Regions from separate parts of the Streptomyces sp. CNT372 genome, predicted to be linked through region 1. Evidence: riboswitches for the same ligand, from Rfam matches in the RefSeq annotation. Region 1 holds a riboswitch; each other region holds the start of a gene.

Evidence for each region. A riboswitch is a leader RNA that binds a small molecule or an ion and turns the genes downstream of it on or off. The one in region 1 is predicted to bind cobalamin.
Region 2: it holds a riboswitch for cobalamin, as region 1 does, so the genes downstream of both, C593_RS0115195 (CoA-acylating methylmalonate-semialdehyde dehydrogenase) here and C593_RS0101590 (ribonucleoside-diphosphate reductase subunit alpha) in region 1, are expected to answer to the same signal.
Region 3: it holds a riboswitch for cobalamin, as region 1 does, so the genes downstream of both, C593_RS0121480 (energy-coupling factor ABC transporter permease) here and C593_RS0101590 (ribonucleoside-diphosphate reductase subunit alpha) in region 1, are expected to answer to the same signal.

The regions. Positions count from the first base shown of each region.
Region 1 covers NZ_KB897776.1:376,751-379,999, forward strand. Annotated here, with positions in the region: gene C593_RS0101580 (YbdD/YjiX family protein) at 1-184, shown strand, start outside; gene C593_RS0101585 (Uma2 family endonuclease) at 253-831, opposite strand; cobalamin riboswitch at 994-1,115, shown strand; gene C593_RS0101590 (ribonucleoside-diphosphate reductase subunit alpha) at 1,252-3,249, shown strand, end outside.
Region 2 covers NZ_KB897782.1:19,082-22,330, reverse strand. Annotated here, with positions in the region: gene C593_RS0115205 (SpoIIE family protein phosphatase) at 1-774, opposite strand, end outside; gene C593_RS33780 (DUF4430 domain-containing protein) at 1,045-1,185, opposite strand; cobalamin riboswitch at 1,391-1,568, shown strand; gene C593_RS0115195 (CoA-acylating methylmalonate-semialdehyde dehydrogenase) at 1,782-3,249, shown strand, end outside.
Region 3 covers NZ_KB897786.1:2,397-5,645, forward strand. Annotated here, with positions in the region: gene dhaL (dihydroxyacetone kinase subunit DhaL) at 1-322, shown strand, start outside; gene C593_RS0121475 (PTS sugar transporter subunit IIA domain-containing protein) at 433-819, shown strand; cobalamin riboswitch at 921-1,145, shown strand; gene C593_RS0121480 (energy-coupling factor ABC transporter permease) at 1,175-1,876, shown strand; gene C593_RS0121485 (energy-coupling factor ABC transporter substrate-binding protein) at 1,873-2,307, shown strand; gene cbiQ (cobalt ECF transporter T component CbiQ) at 2,314-3,063, shown strand; gene C593_RS30155 (ATP-binding cassette domain-containing protein) at 3,060-3,249, shown strand, end outside.

The DNA of each region.
Region 1 (3,249 bases):
GCGCGCGGTGGCCTGGATCCGCTGGTACGTGCGCGAGGTGTCGGGCGAGACGGTCTACGACCGCTACGTCGCCCACACCCGCTCCCACGACCCCGCGGCCCCCGTGATGTCCCGCCGCGCCTTCGAACGCGCCCGCATGGACGAACGGGAGGCGGACCCCCGCAACGGCTTCCGCTGCTGCTGACCCCCGCCCCGCCCGCACACCACGAAGGGCCGCCGCTCCACGAGGAGCGGCGGCCCTTCGCCGTCGGATCAGTGCACCCAGTCCTTGAGCTGCTCGGTGGCCAGGGTGATGTCCACCGGCGCGGGCAGTTCGAGGTCCTTGCCGAACGGCACCGTGCGGGCGTTCTCGTACCGCACGCCGTCGGGGCGGCTGTACACCGTGACCTCGCAGCTGTCCCGGTCGATCAGCAGGAAGAGCGGGATGCCGGTCCGGGCATAGGCACGGGGCTTCTCCACCCGGACGCGTCCGTCGGTGTCCGCATCGTACGAGGTGACCTCGACGACCATCAGCACCTGGTCCGGGTCCGCCCACTCGCCCTGCCCGACGAAGGCTCCGCTCGGCGCCAGGGAGCCGTCCGGGCGGGCCCTGCCCTTGCGGTACTCCTGCATCTTGAGCCCCTGGTCGGGGTAGAGCCAGAGCTCCGGCCGCGCCTGCATGCAGATACGCGTCAGCCACTCGATGATGCGCCCGTGGTCCCCGTCCGGCACTGCTTTGCTCCTGAGCTTTCCGTCGATGAGTTCCAGGCGCACGCCCTCGGTCGTGCGGGCCAGTATCCGGAAGGCCTCGTCGAATTCGTCGGAGTCCAGGTGCGGGCGGTCGGTGGTCACGGTCGTGGACCCTCCCTTCAAGGACCACGATAGCGGCGCCGGGTACCGTCCGCGGGGCCGTCCGCAGGGTCGTCCGCGGGGCGGGCGGGCCGTTCGCTTCCCGTCACTTGCGACACGGAGACACAACATGTGGGGGGTGAGTCATCGAGCCGCCCCCACATGTATGCTCGTCTCGCTGTCGACGCAGGGGAATCCGGTGCGAATCCGGGACTGTCCCGCAACGGTGAGCGGTGTGCTGCGCGCTGCCCGCGAGTCCGAGGACCTGCCGACCGCCGCCCGGTCGACCGACCCGGGCGCCAGACGTCCGGGCCTCGCGGTTGGGCCGGTGGACGCCGTGCACGCCGGTGCCCGTTTCCGTGGGCCCGTGCGCGCGGCCGCCCCCTCCCGCCGGCCCCGAGCCGAGCGAGGGAGAGCACCACTGTGACCATCGCGCCCGCCGATCCGGTTTCAGCCGTCCAGCAAGACGGCCCCGGTACCGCACTGCTGCGGACCCTGACCGAACTGACGGCCGACCTGCCCGACACCGACCCCGGCCGGGTCGCCGCCGCCGCGCTGCGCGGCCGGCACGCCGGGTCGGACGAGGCGGAGTTGCGCTCCCTCGCCACCGACGCGGCCGCCGGGCTGATCTCCGAGGACCCGGCGTACTCCCGGCTCGCGGCCCGTCTGCTCACGATCACCATCGCGGAAGAGGCAGCGGGCGAGGGCGCCGTGTCGTTCTCCGCCTCCGTCGCCGTGGGCCACCGCGAGGGCCTGATCGCCGACCGGACCGCCGCGTTCACCACCACGCACGCCACCCGGCTCGACGCGCTGATCGACACCGGGGCCGACGACCGCTTCGGCTACTTCGGTCTGCGCACCCTCTACAGCCGCTACCTGCTGCGCCACCCGATCACCCGGAACGTGATCGAGACCCCCCAGCACTTCATGCTCCGCGTCGCCGCCGGCCTCGCCGAGGACGAGTCGGTGCGGGCCCTGGAGGAAGTGGCCGCGCTCTACCGCCTGATGAGCCGGCTCGACTACCTCCCCTCCTCCCCCACCCTCTTCAACTCCGGCACCCGGCACCCGCAGATGTCCTCCTGCTATCTGCTGGACTCCCCGCTGGACGAGCTGGACTCCATCTACGACCGCTACCACCAGGTCGCACGGCTGTCGAAGCACGCGGGCGGCATCGGTCTGTCGTACTCCCGCATCCGCGCCCGCGGTTCGCTCATCCGCGGCACCAACGGCCACTCCAACGGCATCGTCCCCTTCCTGAAGACCCTGGACGCCTCGGTCGCCGCCGTGAACCAGGGCGGCCGGCGCAAGGGCGCGGCCGCGATCTACCTGGAGACATGGCACGCGGACATCGAGGAGTTCCTGGAGCTCCGCGACAACACCGGCGAGGACGCCCGCCGCACCCACAACCTCAACCTCGCGCACTGGATCCCGGACGAGTTCATGCGCCGGGTCGAGGCGGACGCCGACTGGTCGCTGTTCTCCCCCGCCGACACGCCCGAACTGGTCGACCTCTGGGGCGCGGAGTTCGACGCCGCCTACCGCAGGGCCGAGGCGGCCGGACTGGCCCGCAAGACCCTCCCCGCCCGGGAGCTGTACGGCCGCATGATGCGCACCCTCGCGCAGACAGGCAACGGCTGGATGACCTTCAAGGACGCCTCCAACCGCACCGCCAACCAGACCGCCGAGCCCGGCCGCGTCGTCCACTCCTCGAACCTCTGCACGGAGATCCTGGAGGTCACCGACGACGGTGAGACCGCCGTGTGCAACCTCGGTTCGGTGAACCTGGGCGCGTTCGTGGACACCGCCACCGGCGACATCGACTGGGAGCGGCTGGACGAGACCGTGCGCACCGCGGTCACCTTCCTGGACCGCGTGGTGGACATCAACTTCTACCCGACCGAGCAGGCGGGGCGCTCCAACTCCCGCTGGCGCCCGGTGGGTCTGGGCGCCATGGGCCTCCAGGACGTCTTCTTCAAGCTGCGCCTGCCCTTCGACTCGCCCGAGGCGAAGGCCCTCTCCACGAAGATCGCCGAGCGGATCATGCTCGCCGCGTACGAGGCGTCCTGCGACCTCGCCGAGCGCAACGGCGCGCTGCCCGCCTGGGCCGAGACCCGCACCGCCCGCGGTGTGCTGCACCCGGACCACTACGACGCGGAGCTGACCTGGCCCGAGCGCTGGGCCGCCCTGCGCACCCGGGTCGCGGCGACCGGCATGCGCAACTCGCTGCTGCTGGCCATCGCGCCGACCGCGACGATCGCCTCCATCGCCGGCGTCTACGAGTGCATCGAGCCCCAGGTCTCCAACCTGTTCAAGCGCGAGACCCTCTCCGGCGAGTTCCTCCAGGTCAACTCCTACCTGGTGCAGGACCTGAAGAAGCTCGGCGTGTGGGACGCGCAGACCCGCGAGGCGCTGCGCGACTCC
Region 2 (3,249 bases), on a different contig from region 1:
CTCCTCCAGGAGACGCAGCTGGTCGGGGCCGGTGCGCCCGCTCATCACGGCCGCGCGCCAGGCGACCCGCAGGCAGACGCCGAGGGCCGCCTCGGCCGGGCCGTGCCCGGAGACGTCGCCGACCACTGCGTGCACCGAGCCGTCCTCGGTCTGGACGACGTCGTAGAAGTCGCCGCCGAGGACGCCGTGGGCGCGGCCGGCCTCGTACCGGGCCACGACCGAGAAGTCGTCCCCGCGCAGCAGCGGGACGGGAAGCAGACCGCGCTCCAGCCGGGTGTTCTCCTGGGCGCGCAGCCGGACCGCCTGGAGGGCGGCGGTGGCGCGCTGGACCTGCTTGCGCTGGAGGGCGTAGCGCACGGCGCGGCTCAGCCCCTCCGAGGTCAGCTGGGCCTTGGACAGGTAGTCCTCGGCGCCCTCGGCCACGGCCGCGAGACCGGTGGGCCCGTCGGCGAGGCCGGTGAGCACGACCACCGCCGCCTCCGGCGCGAAGGTCAGCGTCCGGCGCACGGCCGCGAGGCCCTGGGCGTCCGGCAGGTGCAGATCGAGGAGCACACACAGGCCGGTGCCCCGCTCCTCGGTGACGGCCTCGGCCTCGGCCAGGCTCTTGCACCAGGTCAGCCGGGCGGGCAGCTCCGCGTCGGCCAGTACCTCCTCGAACAGCAGCGCGTCCCCCGCGTCGTCCTCGATCAGGAGAAGGGACACCTCCTGATCCGTCGCGGGGAGATCACCTCCCTGCGACGGCACCAGCGCCCTTCCCAGCGCGGGCAGCTCCACCCCAGCCTCCTCGTCACGCCATCGGCCCCCGATGCGTCGCGAGAACAATACTGGTGGCGGGGTCGTGCCCGCGCCGAGTGATCGCGCCCGGTGGGCCTCGCCGTCCGATGGCCGCAGTCGCCGCGCGGAGGGATTTCGTTCTGCGGCTTGCCAGGGGTGTCGCGCCTGTGCCCGGGGCACCGGGTGTGCGAAGTGTCTCCTCCGCGCGCCCGGCGCCCCGTCACCGGGGACGCGCCCGCCCCCGGTGCCCCGTCACGCGGGCCGGGTGCGTCAGAACGAGGTCCGGGTGAACGCCACCCGGTCGCCCGCGTTCAGCCGGAACTGGCAGCCGCCGACCGGTGTGGGCGTCCCGTTGACCGAGATGTTCCAGTACGCGGAGCCGCCGCCGGAGACCCCCTTCACGGTGTCCACCGAGAAGTCGTCGAAGGAGGCGTACCAGGTCCCGTCCCAGGTGAAGCCGTGTTCGTGTGCGCCGCCGGGTGGGCGGCGGCGGGCGCGGGTGCGGGGCCGGCACGGCCTGGGCGGCGGCGGGCGCGGTGGTCAGGGCGAGACCCAGCGCCGTGGCGGTGACCAGGGCGCGGCAGGGGTGGACTTAGTAGGACGTCCAACTATATCTTCGCGACCGAAGGCCCGCGGTGCAGGGAAGCCGGTGTGAATCCGGCGCGGTCCCGCCACTGTGACCGGGGAGTGCGTCCTCCAGCGAGGAAGGCCACCGGCGGAGAGATCCGCCGGGAAGGCCGGAGGGCGTGCGCTGATCCGGGAGTCAGGATACCGGCCGCGGGATGTTCCGTGTTGTCCACGAGGATGGAGCAGACACGCATGGCACCGGTCCGTACCCGTGACCCTGGTGATCCGGCGAGGCACACCCGCGTTCCCGCGCACGTGTAGCCCTCGGCGGCCCTCCGGCCTCCGCGTCCCACGGTGGTTCCGCGCGCCCGCACCCGACCGGTGCGCCGCGCCGGCCCGCCGTGCCATCCCCGGATCTCACCTGACGAGAGCAGGCTTCCATGGTCCGTGAACTGACACATTTCGTCGGCGGAAAGCGCACGCCCGGCACCTCCGGGCTCTTCGCCGACGTCCACGACCCCAACACCGGTGCCGTCCAGGCGCACGTCCCGCTCGCCGGGGCCGAGGAGACCCGCGCCGCGATCGCCGACGCGGCGGCCGAGCAGCCCGAATGGGCCGCGTGGAACCCGCAGCGCCGCGCCCGCGTTCTGATGCGCTTCCTCCAGCTCGTCGAGGACGAACGGGACGAACTCGCCCGCCTGCTCTCCGCCGAGCACGGCAAGACCGTCCCCGACGCGCACGGCGACCTCCAGCGCGGCCTGGAGGTCGTCGAGTTCGCCGCGGGCATCCCGCACCTGCTCAAGGGCGAGTTCACCGACAACGCCGGCACCGGCATCGACGTGCACTCCCTGCGCAGCCCCCTCGGCGTGGTCGCCGGCATCACCCCGTTCAACTTCCCGGCGATGATCCCGCTCTGGAAGGCCGCCCCCGCGCTCGCCTGCGGGAACGCCTTCGTCCTCAAGCCCTCCGAACGCGACCCCTCCGTGCCGCTGCGGCTCGCCGAACTCTTCGTGGAGGCGGGCCTTCCGCCCGGTGTGCTGAACGTCGTCAACGGCGCGAAGGAGGCCGTGGACACGCTGCTGGAGGACCCCCGCGTGGACGCCGTCGGCTTCGTCGGCTCCACCCCCGTCGCCCAGCACGTCTACGAGACCGCCGCCCGGCACGGCAAGCGCGCCCAGTGCTTCGGCGGCGCCAAGAACCACATGATCGTCATGCCGGACGCCGACCTGGACCAGGCCGTGGACGCCCTCGTCGGCGCCGGCTACGGCTCCGCCGGTGAACGCTGCATGGCCGTCTCCGTCGCCGTCCCGGTGGGCGAGGAGACCGCCGACGCCCTGGTGGCCGCCCTGCGGGAACGCGTCGGCACCCTGCGCATCGGCCGCTCCGACGACCCCGGGGCCGACTTCGGGCCGCTGGTCGGCCGCGACGCCCTGGACCGGGTCCGCCGCTACGTCGACATCGGCGTCACCGAGGGCGCCGAACTCGTCGTCGACGGACGGGACTTCGTCCTCCCCGGCCACGAGAACGGCTTCTTCGCCGGCGCCTCCCTCTTCGACCGGGTCACCCCCTCGATGCGGATCTACCGCGAGGAGATCTTCGGCCCGGTGCTCTCGGTGGTCCGCGCCGCCGACTACGAGGAGGCCCTGCGGCTGCCCAGCGAGCACCCCTTCGGCAACGGCGTCGCCCTGTTCACCCGCGACGGCGACACCGCCCGCGACTTCACCCGCCGGGTGAACACCGGCATGGTCGGCGTCAACGTGCCCATCCCGGTGCCCGTCGCCTACCACTCCTTCGGCGGCTGGAAGCGGTCCGCCTTCGGCGACCTGGGCCAGCACGGCACCGACTCGATCCGCTTCTTCACCCGCACCAAGACCGTCACCTCGCGCTGGCCCTCCGGGGTCAAGGAAG
Region 3 (3,249 bases), on a different contig from region 1:
GGCCCTGCGCACGGGTGTCGCGGCGGTGGCGCAGCTGGGCGGCGCGGCGGCGGGCGACAAGACGATGCTGGACGCCCTGGGGCCGGCGGTCGACGCGCTCACGGACTCCGTGGACTCCTTCGCAGCGGCGGCGACCGCGGCGCAGGAGGGCGCCGTGGCGACCGTGCCGCTCCAGGCACGCAAGGGCCGGGCGAGCTACCTAGGTGAACGCAGCATCGGCCACCAGGACCCGGGCGCGACCTCCTCCGCGCTGCTGATCGCGGCCCTGGCCCGCGCCGCCGAGCAGCCGACCGGGCCCGACGCCGAGGGGGACGCGTCGTGAGCAGCCCCGGCGACCGGCCCGGACCCGGCAGCACCCCCGCCGACCGGTCCCGGCCGGACTCCGCCCCCGGCGACAGGCCCGGACCGGACGCCGTCCCCGCCCCCGTCGGCATCGTGCTCGTCTCCCACAGCGCCGCCGTCGCCGCGTCCGTCGCCGAACTGGCCCGCGGGCTGGCCGGGGGCGGGGACACCGCTCCCGTCGCGGCCGCCGGCGGCGCCCCGGACGGCGGCCTCGGCACCAGCGCCGAGCTGATCGCGGACGCGGCCCGGAGCGTGGACCGGGGCGCGGGCGTGGCGGTCTTCGTCGACCTGGGCAGCGCGGTGCTGACGGTCAAGGCCCTCCTCGCGGAAGGAGACGAACTGCCCGAGGGGACACGGCTGGTGGACGCGCCTTTCGTGGAGGGCGCGGTCGCCGCCGTCGTGACGGCGTCGGCGGGCGGCGACGCGGACGCGGTGGCCGCCGCGGCCGGGGAGGCGTACGCGTACCGCAAGGAGTGACCGAGGCCCGGGCGGGGCCACGGCCCGAGGGGGCGTCCGGCCCACCGGTCCGTGACGTGGGACGCACCCGTGCGCGGGTTGTGAGGGCGCAGGCCGGAGGACTAATGTCGCGCTGCCTTGGTGTTCGGGAAACCGGTGCGGTACCGGTGCGGCCCTCGCCACTGTGATCGGGATGTCCGGCCCCACCCCCGTGCGGGGAGCCACTGGGACACCGCGGGAGACCGCGGTTCCTGGGAAGGCGGGGTCGGGCGGCTTCGGCGTGTCCGGAAGGCGACTTCCGGCCCTCTCCCGTCAGCCAGGAGACCGGCCAGGGTGCGTTGTCCATCCACGAGGTGCTGGAGAGGGTCTCCCGATCATGCATATAGCCGAGGGGTATCTGCCCCCCTTGCACGCGGTCGCGTGGGGTGCCGCGTCCGCCCCGTTCGTCGTCCACGGCGTCCGCGCGCTGACCCGCGAGGTCAAGGCGCATCCCGAGTCGACGCTTCTGCTCGGTGCGTCCGGTGCGTTCACGTTCGTCCTGTCCGCTCTGAAGATCCCCTCGGTGACGGGCAGTTGCTCCCATCCGACCGGTACCGGACTCGGTGCCATCCTGTTCCGGCCGCCGGTGATGGCGGTCCTGGGCACCATCACCCTGCTGTTCCAGGCGCTGCTGCTCGCGCACGGCGGCCTGACCACCCTCGGCGCGAACATCTTCTCCATGGCGATCATCGGGCCATGGGCCGGCTACGCCGTCTTCCGGCTGCTGCGCCGGTACGACGCGCCGCTGATGGTCGCCGTCTTCTTCGCCGCGTTCGTCGCCGACCTGTCGACGTACTGCGTGACCAGCGTCCAGCTCGCGCTGGCCTTCCCGGACCCGGGCAGCGGTATCGCCGGGTCGCTGGCGAAGTTCGGGGGCATCTTCGCCGTGACGCAGATCCCGCTGGCCGTCAGCGAGGGGCTGCTGACCGTGCTGGTGATGCGTCTGCTGGTGAAGTCCAGCAAGGGTGAACTGACTCGTCTCGGCGTGCTGGTGAGCAGCGTGGGCGGGTCGAGGAAGAAGGAGGCCGTGGTCCGATGAGCCGCAACGCGAAGATCAACTTCCTGCTCGTCCTGGTCGTGGTCGTCCTGGCCGTGCTGCCGCTGGCCTTCGGGCTCGGCGACCACAGGGAGGAGCCGTTCGCAGGGGCGGACGCGGAGGCCGAGACGGCGATCACCGAGATCGCGCCCGACTACGAGCCCTGGTTCTCGCCCCTGTACGAACCGCCGTCGGGCGAGGTGGAGTCGGCCCTGTTCGCGCTCCAGGCCGCGATCGGCGCCGGGGTCGTGGCGTACTACTTCGGCGTGCACCGGGGCCGCCGCCAGGGCGCGGCGCGCGCGGCGGCGGACGCCCCGGAGCCGTCGGAGCCCGAAGCCGCCGAGTCCGGCTCAAAGGCGTCCGGGTCCGGGGGGCCCGGGTCGGGGGAGCCCGGGTCCGCGGCGGGTGCCGGGACCACGGCCGGGTCCGCCTGACCGCCGGTGCTGCCGATCGACGCGGCGGCGCACAGCAGTCGCTGGCGCCGCCGTCACCCCGGCGAGAAGGCCGTGCTGGGGCTGGGCCTGACGGTGACGGCCGTGTGCCTGCCGCCCTGGCCCGGCGCCGTGCTCGTCGCCGCCGCGACCCTCGCCGTGCTGCTGGGCCCGGCGGGTGTCGCGGGCAGGCAGCTCTGGCGGGCCTTCCGGATTCCCCTCGGTTTCTGCGTCACGGGCGCGATTCCGCTGCTGTTCGCCGTCGGCGGGCCCGGCGGGCCGGTCTCCCTGGCGCCCGACGGGCCCCTCCAGGCGGGCCAGTTGCTGCTGCGCACCTGTGCCGCCTCCCTGGGGGTGCTGCTGTTCGCGTTCACCACCCCGGTGTCGGACGTGCTGCCGCGGCTGGTGCGCGCCGGGGTGCCCGCGGCCGTGGTGGACGTGGCCCTGGTGATGTACCGCATCACCTTCCTGCTGCTCGACTCGGTGAGCCGGGTCCGCCAGGCGCAGGCCGCGCGGCTCGGGCACACCGGCCGGGCGGCCGCCTGGCGTTCCCTCGCCGGGCTCGGCGCGACCGCGTTCGTACGGGCCTTCGACCGCGCCTCCCGGCTCCAGTCCGGTCTCGCAGGGCGCGGCTACGACGGGACACTGCGGGTCCTGGTGCCGCAGGCGGAGGTCTCGCGGCCGTTCCTCGGCAAGGTGGCCGCGCTGCTGGCCGGAATCGTCCTGGCCACCCTCCTGCTCGAAAGGTTCGTCCTGTGACCGTCGTCCGCCTGTCCGGTGCCCGCTACGCCTACGAGGACGGCCCCGTCGTGCTGGACGGGGTGGACCTGGCACTCGCCGAGGGCCGGGCCACGGCACTCCTCGGCCGCAACGGCAGCGGCAAGACCACCCTGCTGCGGCTGCTCAGCGGCGGCCTGCGCCCGGACGCGGGGCGGCTGCTGCTGG